Regions from separate parts of the Arthrobacter sp. PAMC 25486 genome, predicted to be linked through region 1. Evidence: predicted binding sites of a transcription regulator. Region 1 holds the regulator's gene; each other region holds the start of a gene.
What was found. The regulator LexA, encoded in region 1, represses DNA repair genes until DNA is damaged. The targets are predictions, from matches to a motif close to TCGAACANNTGTTCGA.
Positions count from the first base shown of each region.

Region 2: a site for LexA is predicted at 2,104-2,119, ahead of art_RS04385 (HNH endonuclease signature motif containing protein). Genes of this name have one in related genera too.
Region 3: a site for LexA is predicted at 1,084-1,099, ahead of uvrA (excinuclease ABC subunit UvrA). Genes of this name have one in related genera too.

Region 1 covers NZ_CP007595.1:4,528,012-4,532,278, forward strand. The annotation lists gene art_RS20325 (ATP-dependent DNA helicase) at 1-1,497, shown strand, start outside; gene art_RS20330 (DUF2283 domain-containing protein) at 1,508-1,735, shown strand; gene lexA (transcriptional repressor LexA) at 1,864-2,553, opposite strand; gene art_RS20340 (LysM peptidoglycan-binding domain-containing protein) at 2,885-3,313, shown strand; gene art_RS20345 (histidinol-phosphate transaminase) at 3,445-4,267, shown strand, end outside.
Region 2 covers NZ_CP007595.1:935,041-939,307, reverse strand. The annotation lists gene art_RS04390 (primosomal protein N') at 1-1,943, shown strand, start outside; gene art_RS04385 (HNH endonuclease signature motif containing protein) at 2,163-4,267, shown strand, end outside.
Region 3 covers NZ_CP007595.1:722,729-726,995, reverse strand. The annotation lists gene art_RS03485 (ABC transporter ATP-binding protein) at 1-670, shown strand, start outside; gene art_RS03480 (GntR family transcriptional regulator) at 667-1,053, shown strand; gene uvrA (excinuclease ABC subunit UvrA) at 1,194-4,070, shown strand; gene art_RS03470 (HAD hydrolase-like protein) at 4,131-4,267, shown strand, end outside.

The DNA of each region.
Region 1 (4,267 bases):
ACCGGAGACCGCGACGAACTTGTCCCCGGCGTCACGGACAAGGCCTGGCGGCAGGTCTCCGTCACGTCCATGGAATGCCTGGGCGCGGCGAAATGCCCCCTGGCCACCGAGTGCTTCTCCGAACTGGCCAGGGCTCGCGGGGCCGACGCGGACATTGTGGTGACCAACCATGCCATGCTGGCCATCAGCGCCTTCGAGGGCATTGCCGTTCTGCCCGAATATGATGTTGTGGTTGTCGACGAAGCCCACGAGCTGCAGGACCGGGTCACGGGGGCCGTTACGGGACAGCTCTCTGTCCAGATGGTGCAGGCCGCAGCCTCCAGCACGCGCAAGCACACGGGCGTTTCCGTTGATGCGCTGCACGCCAGCGCCACGGCACTGGACTTTGTCCTCGCCGGTGTCGCCGAAGGGCTCATGCCCAACGGCCTCAACGAAGCACAGAGCCAGGCCATTGAGCAGGTCCGTGATGCCGTCCGTGCGGCGTTGTCGGATTCGAAACCCGACGGCAACGCGTCCGTCGACGGCGGGCGTTCCATCGCCAGGTCACGGCTGAACCTGATCTTTGACTTGTGCGAACGCCTTTTGGCGGCAGCGGATGCCCGTGAAGTGGTGTGGGCATCGCGCCCCGGCACCTTCGCCCCGGGCAAGGGCTACCAAAAGGCGGATGCCAGCGAACCCGCCGTCATCAACATCGCCCCGCTCAGTGTTGCCATGAAGCTGCGTGAGGGCCTTTTTGCCGAGCGCACCGTGGTGCTGACTTCCGCCACTCTGGCCATCGGCGACTCCTTCCAAGCCACGGCCGGGGGACTGGGCCTGCTCGGTCCCAGCGCACCCAGCTGGAGCGGGGCCGACGTCGGATCTCCCTTCGACTACCCCAAGCAAGGCATGCTGTATGTGGCGGCGCACCTGCAAAAACCAGGCTTTGGCACCTCGCCTGAGCAATTGGATGAACTGGCTGCGCTGATCACGGCCGCCGGCGGCGGCACCCTGGCCTTGTTCTCCTCCCGGCGGGCAGCGGAGGATGCGGCAGAGAAACTGCGCAAGAAACTGAAGGTGAAGATCCTGTGCCAGGGAGATTCATCCATGTCCGGGCTGATCAAGGAATTTGCCGACGAACCGGACACCTGCCTGTTCGGCACCATGTCGTTGTGGCAAGGCGTTGACGTGCAGGGAGCCTCGTGCCGGCTCGTGGTGATTGATAGAATCCCGTTCCCTCGCCCAGATGACCCGCTGGTCACCGCCCGCGCCCGCGCTGTGGCGCAAAGCGGCGGGGACGGCTTCATCGCTATCTCCGCAACACATGCCGCCGTGCGGCTGGCACAGGGCGTGGGCCGCCTGATCCGCTCAAGCGAGGACCGCGGCGTGGTGGCAGTACTCGACTCACGCCTTGCAAACGCCAGCTATGGGGGATTTCTGCGGGCTGCCCTGCCACCATTCTGGTCCACCAAGGACCGCACAGTTGCCCTGTCGGCACTGCAGCGGCTATCCGGCAAATAGCGGCACGGACATGCAGATCAGCTACGACGCGCCGGCAGACGCAGCTTATATCCGGCTTGGCGGGCCCCTCACGCCCGGGCAGGCAAGCCAGCAACTTCACTCAATTCAAACTCCGGGAGGTCGAGGCGAAATCACGTTGGATTTTGATGACGCCGGCCACCTGCTTGGAGTTGAGGTGCTGTCTGCCTCGGCTGTGCTCTCCCCGGAAGTGCTGGCGGCTGCGACAGCACTGGACTAAATAGCAGCTCAAGGGGTGCCGTTCTCCGCTGAAAAAATGGCAGCAATGGTGGCAGCAATGTAGAGGGCACCCCGCCGGGCGGCGGGGTGCCCTCTACATTGCTGCCACCAAGCTGGAAAGCCGAGCGGTTAGAGGCTGCGGAGCACCGAGACCACTTTGCCCATGATGGTGGCATGGTCGCCAAGGATGGGCTCATAGCGGGTGTTTTGCGGCAGCAGCCAGATGTGGCCGTCGCGCTGGCGGAACGTCTTCACCGTGGCTTCGTCTTCGAGAAGCGCGGCCACGATGTCGCCATTGTTTGCCGTTTTCTGCTGCCGTATCACCACCCAGTCACCGTCGCAGATGGCGGCATCGATCATGGAATCCCCCTGCACCTTGAGCATGAACAGCTCACCGCTGCCCACGATTTGGCGTGGCAGCGGCATGATGTCATCCACCGCCTGATCGGCCAGGATGGGTCCGCCGGCCGCTATGCGCCCGACAAGCGGCACAAAGGCGGTGTCCGAGGAACTGCTGAGTTCGGCAAAGTTCAGGCCGTTGGAACTGCGCAACGCCTTGGGGGAGCTGACGCCCTGAATCTCAACGTTGCCGTCGTCCAGGACGAGGGGGATGAGCACTTCCATGGCACGGGGCCGCTTGGGATCGCGGCGCAAGTAGCCGTGGCGTTCGAGCTGGGTCAGCTGGTGCGTGACACTCGACAGGCTGGCAAGCCCAACGGAGTCGCCGATCTCACGCATGGAGGGCGGATAGCCCTTGTCTGCAATGGAGCGCTGGATGCACTCAAGGATCTTCTTTTGCCGAACGGTGAGCCCCTTCATGCCGGCGCGGCTGGGTGCCTGGGGGATGCGGTGCGGTGGGTCTGGAAGCTCCATGATTCCGTAGGTCCTTTCGTGGCTGCGCTGAACAATGTCAGTGCCTGCTGGTGGACTGCATCTAGCGGCCAATCCTTGTTCCACAAGTTTAAGCCACATAGGTGCCAATTTCAAACATTTGTTCGATCAGGTCTTGGCAAGTGTCGTCCATAGGTGCTAAAACTGTACTAGTAGCCAAATAGAACATACGTTCTATCGAAGATATGAAGCATGGAATTTTGATCCTAGAGGTGTTGGTGGCCCTGGGCGCAGTTCCACAGCGAAAGGAGCAGACATCATGAATGCAATGGTTATCACGGCAACATCATTCAACGGCGGACGAGGCAACGGACACCTCGTCCGGCCGAACAGCCGCCCGTCCATTGCCGGGGGGCGCCGACTGCAGCTCACCCGGCGCGGCCGGCTCGTGTTCTTCGGCATCCCGGCGCTCGTCATGGCCGCCGCACTGCTGTTCATTTCCCTGGGCGTCTTCGTTGGCTCCATTGCCAGCCCGGCGCACGCATCGGCTCAATTCCCTGTGACTGACATGGCCGACTACGCCACTACGGTGACTGTCCTGCAAGGGGACAGTCTCTGGAGCATCGCTGGCGAAAGCAACCCCGCCCGCAATATTCGGGAGGTTGTCCAGGAAATTGTGGCCTTGAATGATCTCGGTGCGGGCGTGCTGCAGGCCGGCCAGCAGTTGTTCGTCCCGCTACCCAAGTAGCCCCCGGGACGCAATACAGATAGCCCCCGCACGGAATCCAGGTAGCCCAAGGCCGCCTCAGGGCGAGCTGAAGATGTCCGCCTGGTGTCACCGTTTCGAACTTTCACCGGCACAGCAATTAAGCTGAAGTCATGGATCAGTTCGAACTCTTAGCGCAATTGCCCCTCCGTGACGATCTTCGCGGCCAGCACCCTTATGGTGCGCCACAGATTGATGTGCCGATTCTACTGAACGTCAACGAAAACACCTTTGGCGTCCCGGATGATGCCAAGAAGGCAATTCTGAACGCGGTTGCGACGGAGCTGGACAACCTCAACCGCTACCCCGACCGTGAATTCACCGTCCTGCGCCAGGAGCTGGCAGCCTACCTGGGCCATGGGCTCAGCGAAGATAACCTCTGGGCCGCCAACGGTTCCAACGAGGTGCTCCAACAGATTCTGCAGGCCTTTGGTGGTCCGGGCCGGAGTGCCATGGGTTTCCCGCCCACATATTCCATGTACCCGCTGCTCGCCAGTGGCACCGGAACCGGCTATGTTGCCGGTGTGCGTGCACCCGACTACAGCCTCTCGGCAGAGTCCGCCGCTGCGCAGGTGCGTGAGCAGGCGCCCAACGTTGTCTTCCTCTGCTCACCCAACAACCCCACGGGAACTGCCCTGGGCCTGGATGTGGTGAAGGCGGTTTACGAGGCGGGCGAAGCGTCGCAGGCCATCATCATTGTCGATGAGGCTTATGCCGAGTTCTCCCACACCGGCACCGAAAGCGCCCTGGGACTTCTTCCGGGCCGCCCCCGGCTGGTAGTCTCCCGCACCATGAGCAAGGCCTTCGCCCTGGCCGGCGCCCGGCTCGGCTACCTGGCGGCAACGCCGGAAGTCACCGACGCACTGCGGCTTGTGCGCCTGCCCTACCACCTCTCCGCCATTACCCAGGCAACTGCAGTGGCCGCGCTGCGCAACT
Region 2 (4,267 bases), 1.0 Mb from region 1:
TTCCGGTGCTGGCGCCTCAGGTCCTGGAACTGGCGCACAGGGTTGCGGCCCGCTACTGCGGCATCGTGGCCGACGTGCTGCGGGTGGCCGTCCCGCCCCGTGTGGCCAGCCTGGACAAGGTCTACCTGAAGAAGGCGGCCGACGATGCCACGCAGGCCGATGTTTCTGCGGCCGGGGCAGGGTCTGGTGCAGCCTCAGCCTCAGCCGCTGGCGCTGGTGCTGGTGCTGGTGCTAGTGCTGGTGCTGGTGCTGGTGCTGGTGATGGTGTCCGCGCCGTTGCAGATGCCCATGCCGCGTCCGGGGCCGCGTCCGGTACCCCTCTGGAGCCGCCCGCGGCCGCCAAGCCCGGGCACTCGCTCTTTGCCGATTATCCCCATGCCGAGGATTTCCTGACGCAGCTGGCCATGGGTGCCAGCCCTAAGGGCGTCTTGGGTGCCTTGAGCGGCTTTGGCGCCCACTCATGGCAACACCAGATCGCCCAGGCTGTGGCCTATTGCCAGTTGTCCGGCCGCGGGGCCATCGTTGTCGTGCCGGACCTGCGTGACCTGGAACTTCTGGAGCGTGCCTTTGCCGACGTGCTGCCCGAGGGCAGCTTTGTGAAACTGACGGCGGACGACGGTCCCAGCCTGCGCTACGCCAATTTCCTGCGGGTGCTTTCCGGAGATGTGCGCATTGTTATTGGCACCCGCTCTGCTGCCTACGCCCCTGTGGCAGATCTGGGCCTTGTCTGCTGTTGGGACGACGGCGACGAGCTGCACGTCGAGCGGCGCGCCCCGTACCAACACAGTCGTGACGTGCTGCTGCTGCGCTCCGAGGTGGAGGGTGCCGCTGTCCTGATGGCCGGACACAGCCGCAGCAGTGAATCCCAGCGCTTGGTCGCCACGGGTTGGGCACAGGAAATTGTTGCCGCGCGCCCCTCCGTTCGAAAGGCCACCGCCCGGGTCATCAGCACCTCGGATTCGTTTGAGCAGGAACGGGACCCGGCCGCTGCCCTGGCGCGGCTGCCGCACAGGGCCTGGGCCACGGCGAAGGCGGCCCTGAAGTTCGGACCCGTATTGGTGCAGGTGGCGCGGACTGGGTACGCGCCGGGACTTGCCTGCCAGCGTTGCCGTGAGGTGGCCAGGTGCCGGCACTGCACGGGGCCGCTCATGCAGTCGCGGGCGCCGGGATCCACCTCGACCATGGTGACGTGCAAGTGGTGCGGACAGGCCGAGACGGCATTCAGCTGCAGCACCTGCGGCTTCCAGCAGCTGCGGGCCATCGCCGTCGGGGCTTTGCGCACTGCCGAAGAGCTGGGCCGAGCGTTCCCGTCGGTGCCCGTTGTTTCATCCTCTGGCGACCATATCAAGGCCACCGTGCCGGACCGGCCCGCCATTGTTGTGGCAACCATTGGTGCCGAACCTGTTGCGCCCCGTGGCTATGCGGCGGCCCTGCTGCTCGACGGAGATTCCATGCTCCGGCGCGAATCCCTGCGGGCGGGGGAGGAGACGCTGCGCCGCTGGATGAACGCCGCGGCTCTCGTTCGGCCGGCGCAGGATGGCGGGATTGTGGTGGTCACGGCGGAGGAATCGGTGGAAGTCTCGGCCCTGGTCCGCTGGGATCCGGCGGGCCATGCCGAGCGTGAGTTTGCCCTGCGTCACGAACTGGGACTGCCGCCGGCCATGCGTCTCGCCTCATTGACCGGACGCGAAGGCGATGTTGCTGCGTTCCAGGCCGCCTTGAAACTCCCCGGCGCCGTGCGCAGCATCGGCCCCGCTCCCGTGCCTTCCCCGGCGGTAGGCCCGGGTGCCGACGAGGTCCCCGACTACCGGACCATCCTGCTCTTTCCCTATTCCATGGCGGCCGCCGTCACCGCCGACATGCGGGCACTGAAGGTCTCCAATGCCGCCCGCCGCATCGGCTCGCCAGTTCAGGTCCGCTGCGACGGGCTCGACGTGTTGTAGCTTTTCTGTTCAGAGCCTCCGTTGTCCTGTGATGGACGACGGCGACTCCAGCGCTAAGCGTCCATCGCTTCTTCGGACACGGCACCATTTAGTGCCCTGTTTCTCCCGACGCCGCAGCACCGCCTATTGGCTGGTTTTGTCGTGGTTTCCATAACATGCTTCGAAATATTGTTCTAGGAACTATTGCGTTCTTGTTACGGTGAGCGTAGTGTTGTTTTTATGAGTAGTCGGGCGTTTGTCCCCGGGGACCGGGACGAGGAAGCAGCCGCACAGGGTGTGGCTGCACTGATTGCCGGGATTACGCTTCCTTCTATTGAACGCTTTGGGTCTGACAATGTTGCCCTGTCGGGGTTGCCTGATTGTGTGTTGTTTCCCTTTCCTGATCCGGAGCCGCCGAGTCGTGCGTCGGTGGCGCGGTGGGTGATTGCCGATGGGATGGCTTCGTTGGATGAGATTCGGGTGTTGGAGAATGCCGTGGCGGCGTCGAAGGCGGCGGTGGTGGATCGGATTCTCGGGGCGTTGGCGGTGGAATCGGAGGCGACCGGGTTGAGTCGATACCAGACCGGGATGGCTGAGACGGGTTGCGTGGCAGAGATCGCGGCAGCACTGGGCATCCCCGAACGCACCGCGGCCGCCCTGTCCGCCCACGCTGTGAACTTACAGGAGCATCCGAAGACCTGGGCGGCACTGGGGTTGGGCGTGTTGTCTTGGCGGCATGCGCTCACTATTTTGAATGAGTTGGGCACTCTGGGTGAGACTCCTCAGGTGTCGGTCGAGGACGCGGCCGTGTTTGAGGGACGGTTGTTATTGCTGGCTGAGGGGACCACGGCGTTGAGGTTCGCCAACAAGGCCCGGCAGGCGCGGGAGTCATTGTTCCCGGACTCGTTGGATGCCCGGGTGAAGGAAGCCTTCCGGGGCCGGAAGATCACCAATGATCCGGGCAGGGACGGGATGAATTGGGTGGAGTTGCATATTCCCACGATCGCGGCGAACGCGATCATGGTCCATTGCACCCGGGCGGCCCGGGCCGTCAAGGCCGACGCTCTGGAACGCCAGCGTGAGGCCGTCGCCTCTGGTTCCGGAGAAGACTGTACCGAGTACCGGACGCTGGACCAGCTCCGTGCCGACATCGCCTCCATCTTGCTGATGGGTCAGGAACTTCCGGCCAACGCCCGCCACACCACCCAGAACCAGAACACGAACCCTGACCGGGACCGCAACGGTTCCCCTGGTCGAAACGGTTCCCGCGGTCACAACGAGACCGGAGACGAAAGCTCTGACGGTGCCGGTTATCGTACGGGCTTCGGAGGCACCGCGAGCACCGGCGGCAGTGCCGGTTTCACCGACAGTCCCAACCATGGCGGCCGTGATGGCAATCCCAGACCGGAGGGTCATGAGGGCAGTGCCAGTGTGGGTGATGGGGTGGTTATCAGTGGTTTTGGCCGGGGCTCGAACGAGGCGAATCAGGGCGTGGGGTATGTTCCGTTTGGGGAGAAGTCTGCGTTTGGGGTGACCCTGGAGGATGAGGAGCCGCCCTGGGCTCATGGGTTGCCGGACCCGGTACACAGTGAGGTGCAGTTGCCGGAATTGACCGGCCCCACCCCGAAGAGCCAGCGAAGCAGCGATACCGGCCAGTCCGCCAGGGCGCAGCTCAGCATAGGCGACGCTGGGGTTGGGGGCGGGGGAGAGTCCGATGGCGAAGCTCTGCGGGAAACCCTGGAAACATCAGGCTACCCAGACGCTGACCCAGACGCCGACTCCGACGCCCATGCTGATGCCGTCGCTGACGAGGGGCCGCTCGAGGGAACAGTGGTGTCAACCGGCAGCGGTGATGATGACAGCGGCGGTCCTGCTGCCAGCCACACTGGCGCCCGCGCTGCTGGTCACCCCGCAGAATCTTCTGCTGAGCATGGTGGTGGTGCCTCGGGTAGCCACGGGGCAGGTCCCGCCGATGGCAGCGCCGGTCATGATGATGTGCCGGTGGAAGGGTTTTTGGTTGGTGACGGTTCCGGGTATGTGGATGGTCGGGTGGATGGGATTGCTGAGCAACCGCTGCGGGAGTCACAGGAGCAGGAGGCCTATCTGGAACAACTCACCCGTTTGGGTGGGTATCCGGTGTTGCTGGATCCGCCGATGCCCAAGGCGCTGGTGTTGGTGAAGGTTTCGTTCCTGGGGTTGCTGGGCATCACGGATGAACCGGCGGAACTTGATGACAGTACTGCCGGGCCGGTGCCGTTGGAGATCGCCAGGAAGCTGTTGTCCGGCTCGAACACGTTCTTGCGGGTGCTCACGGACCCGATCACGGGGGAGGCGTTGCCGTTGGA
Region 3 (4,267 bases), 790 kb from region 1:
GGGGGAGACCGTCGCGATCGTGGGGCCCACGGGAGCCGGCAAGACCACCCTGGTGAACCTGCTGATGCGCTTCTACGAGATCGACGGCGGCACCATCACGATCGACGGCGTCAACACAGCCCACCTCACCAGGGAGGACCTGCGCAGCCAGTTCGCCATGGTGCTCCAGGACGCCTGGCTGTTTGGCGGCACCATCAGGGAGAACCTGGCCTACGGCAAGCTGGACGCCACCGAGGCCCAAATTATCGAGGCAGCCGAGGCCACCCACGTCGACCACTTTGTCCGCTCACTTCCCGACGGCTACGAGACGGTGCTGACGGATGACGGCGGCGGGCTGAGCCAGGGGCAGCGCCAGCTCATGACAATTGCCAGGGCCTGGGTCGCCAACCCCGGCATCCTGATCCTGGACGAGGCCACCAGTTCGGTGGATACCAGGACCGAGGTCATGATTCGCCAGGCCATGAACAAGTTGCGGGCCAACCGGACGAGCTTTGTCATCGCCCACCGGCTCTCCACGATCCGTGACGCCGATTTGATCCTGGTCATGGACCAGGGCAGCATCATTGAACAGGGCAGCCACAAAGAACTGTTGGCGCGCAAGGGTTTCTACTACGATCTTTATATGAGCCAATTTGGCGACCCCTTGGTGGAAGAAGTCAGTCAGCTATGAATTCCATGGATGTGTTGAAGCGCCGCTGGCGCTTGGAACCGGAATCAAGCGTGCCACCCTTTGAACAGGTCCGCTTGCGAATTTTGGATCTTGCCGCCTCAGGCGAACTTGCGGTGGGCACCAAGCTGCCCTCGGTTCGCGCCCTCGCCACCGAGCTGGGCGTGGCAGCCAACACGGTGGCCCGCGCCTACCGTGAACTTGAACAAGCCGGAGTGGTCGTGACGGCAGGCCGCAGCGGCACCGCCATAGCCTCCGGCGGGGACCGGCTTGCCGCGAAGGTGGCCGACGCTGCTGAGGCCTTTGCCGCCGTCGTGCGTGATCTGGGTGTGCCGCACGCCCAAGCGCTACGCATCGTCACGGCGGCGCTGGAGCGCGGGCAATAGCCGCGCCCTCCCAAAAAGCGGAGTGCGCGTTCGAACGAAGATTCGATTATACTTTTGATTGACGGCAACGCACGGCAGACAGGCGGGCGTGCCGACCACACGCGGACTGCGGTGTGGCGCCAGTGATGTGAAGGAAACTTTTGAACCAGTCTGTATCCACTGAAGTTGTTCGCCCCGACTTGTCACGGCTTGTGGTGAAGGGTGCCCGTGAGCACAACCTGCGCAACGTCGACCTGGACCTGCCCCGTGACGCCATGATCGTGTTCACCGGATTGTCCGGCTCGGGCAAGTCATCGCTGGCCTTTGACACGATTTTTGCGGAGGGCCAGCGCCGCTACGTCGAGTCGCTGTCCGCGTATGCCCGGCAGTTCCTGGGCCAGGTGGACAAGCCCGATGTGGACTTCATCGAGGGCCTCTCACCGGCCGTCTCAATCGACCAAAAGTCCACGTCGAAGAACCCACGGTCCACGGTGGGCACCATCACCGAAATTTATGACTACATGCGCCTGTTGTGGGCCCGTGTCGGCACGGCGCACTGCCCCGTGTGCGGGGAGCCCATTGCGCAGCAGACGCCCCAACAAATTGTTGACCAACTGCTCGAGATGCCCGAAGGCACCCGCTTCCAGATCCTGGCACCGGTGGTGCGCGACCGCAAGGGCGAGTTTGTTGAACTGTTCAGGGAGCTGACCGCCAAGGGTTATTCGCGGGCCAAGGTCGACGGCGAACAAATCCAGCTCAGCGATCCACCCAAACTCAAGAAGACGTTCAAGCACACCATCGAGGTGGTCATTGACCGGCTCGTGGTCAAGGACGGCATTCAGCAACGCCTCACCGACTCGGTGGAAACGGCACTGGGCCTGGCTGAGGGCCGGGTTCTGGCCGAACTGGTTGACCTTGAGGCGGACGACGCCGGTCGCATCCGGTCCTTCTCCGAGAACCTTGCCTGCCCCAACGAACACCCCCTGGCCATTGACGAGATTGAGCCGCGCTCCTTCTCGTTCAACAATCCGTTCGGCGCCTGCACCGCGTGCAGCGGCATCGGCACCAGGCTCGAAGTCGATGAGGAACTCGTCGTCCCCAACCCGTTCCTGTCACTGCGTGAGGGTGCCATCGCCCCCTGGTCCCTGGGCACCGCCACCACGGAGTACTGGAACCGGCTCCTGGAGGGCCTCTCCGCGGAGCTGGACTTCAAGCTGGAAACACCGTGGAACAAGCTCGACACCGACGCGCGCACTGCCATCCTGTACGGCAAGGACCACAAGGTGGTGGTGCAGTACAAGAACCGTTTTGGCCGTGAACGCAAGTACAGCACGGGCTTTGAAGGCGCCGTCCAGTACATCCAGCGCAAGCACATGGAAACCGAGTCTGACTCGGCCCGCGACCGCTATGAAGAATACATGCGCCAGATCCCGTGCCCGTCCTGCGGCGGTGCACGCCTGAACCCGGCCTCACTGTCGGTGCTGATCAACGGCAAGTCCATTGCCGAGGTCTGTGCCCTGTCCATGCGCGACTGCTTTGACTTCCTCACCAACCTGGTCCTGACCGGGCGTGAGGCACAGATCGCCAGCCAGGTTCTGAAGGAAATCCAGGCCCGGCTGAAGTTCCTGCTCGACGTGGGCCTGGAGTACCTGAACCTGGAACGCGCCTCGGCCACCTTGTCCGGCGGCGAGGCACAGCGCATCCGCCTGGCAACCCAGATCGGTTCCGGCCTGGTGGGCGTGCTCTACGTCCTGGATGAGCCGTCCATCGGCCTGCACCAGCGTGACAACCGCCGCCTGATTGAAACCCTGACCCGCCTGCGCGACCTGGGCAACACGCTCATTGTGGTGGAGCACGACGAGGACACCATCAAGGAAGCCGACTGGATCGTTGACGTCGGCCCCGGCGCCGGCGAGCACGGCGGCCAGGTGGTCCACTCGGGTTCCCTCGAAGGGCTGCTGGCCAATACCGAGTCGCTCACAGGTGACTACCTCTCAGGCCGCAAGAGCATCGCCCTGCCGGCCAAGCGCCGCAAGTACGACAAAAAGCGTGAGCTGAATGTTGTTGGGGCTCGCGAAAACAACCTTCACACGATTGACGTGAAGTTCCCGCTGGGTGTGCTGACGGCCGTCACCGGTGTGAGCGGCTCCGGCAAGTCCACCCTGGTCAACGAGATCCTGTACAAGGTTCTGGCCAACAAGCTCAACGGTGCCAAGCAGGTGGCCGGGCGCCACCTGCGCATCGACGGGCTGGAACACCTCGACAAGGTGGTCCACGTTGACCAGAGCCCCATCGGCCGCACCCCGCGATCCAACCCGGCCACCTACACGGGCGTGTTCGACAACATCCGCAAGCTCTTCGCCGAGACGAACGAGTCAAAGATGCGCGGCTACCAGCCCGGGCGTTTCTCCTTCAACGTCAAGGGCGGGCGCTGCGAGGCGTGCACCGGTGACGGCACGCTGAAGATTGAGATGAACTTCCTGCCCGACGTGTACGTGCCCTGCGAGGTGTGCCATGGCGCCCGCTACAACCGCGAAACGCTTGAGGTGCACTACAAGGGCAAGTCCATCGCCGACGTGCTGAACATGCCGATCGAGGAAGGAGCCGATTTCTTTGCCGCCTTCACGCCCATCGCCCGGCACCTGCGCACGCTGGTCGACGTCGGACTTGGTTATGTCAGGCTCGGACAAGCCTCCACCACCCTCTCCGGCGGCGAGGCGCAACGCGTCAAGCTGGCCGCGGAACTGCAGAAACGCTCCAACGGGCGCAGCATCTACGTGCTCGACGAGCCCACCACGGGCCTGCACTTCGAGGACATCCGCAAACTGCTGCTCGTGCTGCAGGGCCTCGTGGACAAGGGCAACACCGTCATCGTCATCGAACACAACCTCGACGTCATCAAGAGCGCCGACTGGATCGTTGATCTGGGGCCCGACGGCGGCACGGGCGGCGGCCGTGTGGTTGCCACCGGCACGCCGGAGAAGGTGGCCAAGAACACTGAGAGCTACACGGCAACCTTCCTCCGCGAAGTTCTCTGAAATATGCCAGTGTCTGCATGGATGACCGCCGGCACGCCGGGGTCGTGAGAAACTAGGGACGTGAGTACTGCAATCCCTGCCACACCTGCGGGCATAAGACGTGACGGCCCGCCCTCTGTGGTCCTTTTTGACCTTGACGGAACACTCGTGGACCCGGCGGGAGGGATCACCGGCGGCCTGCAATATGCCCTTGCCGC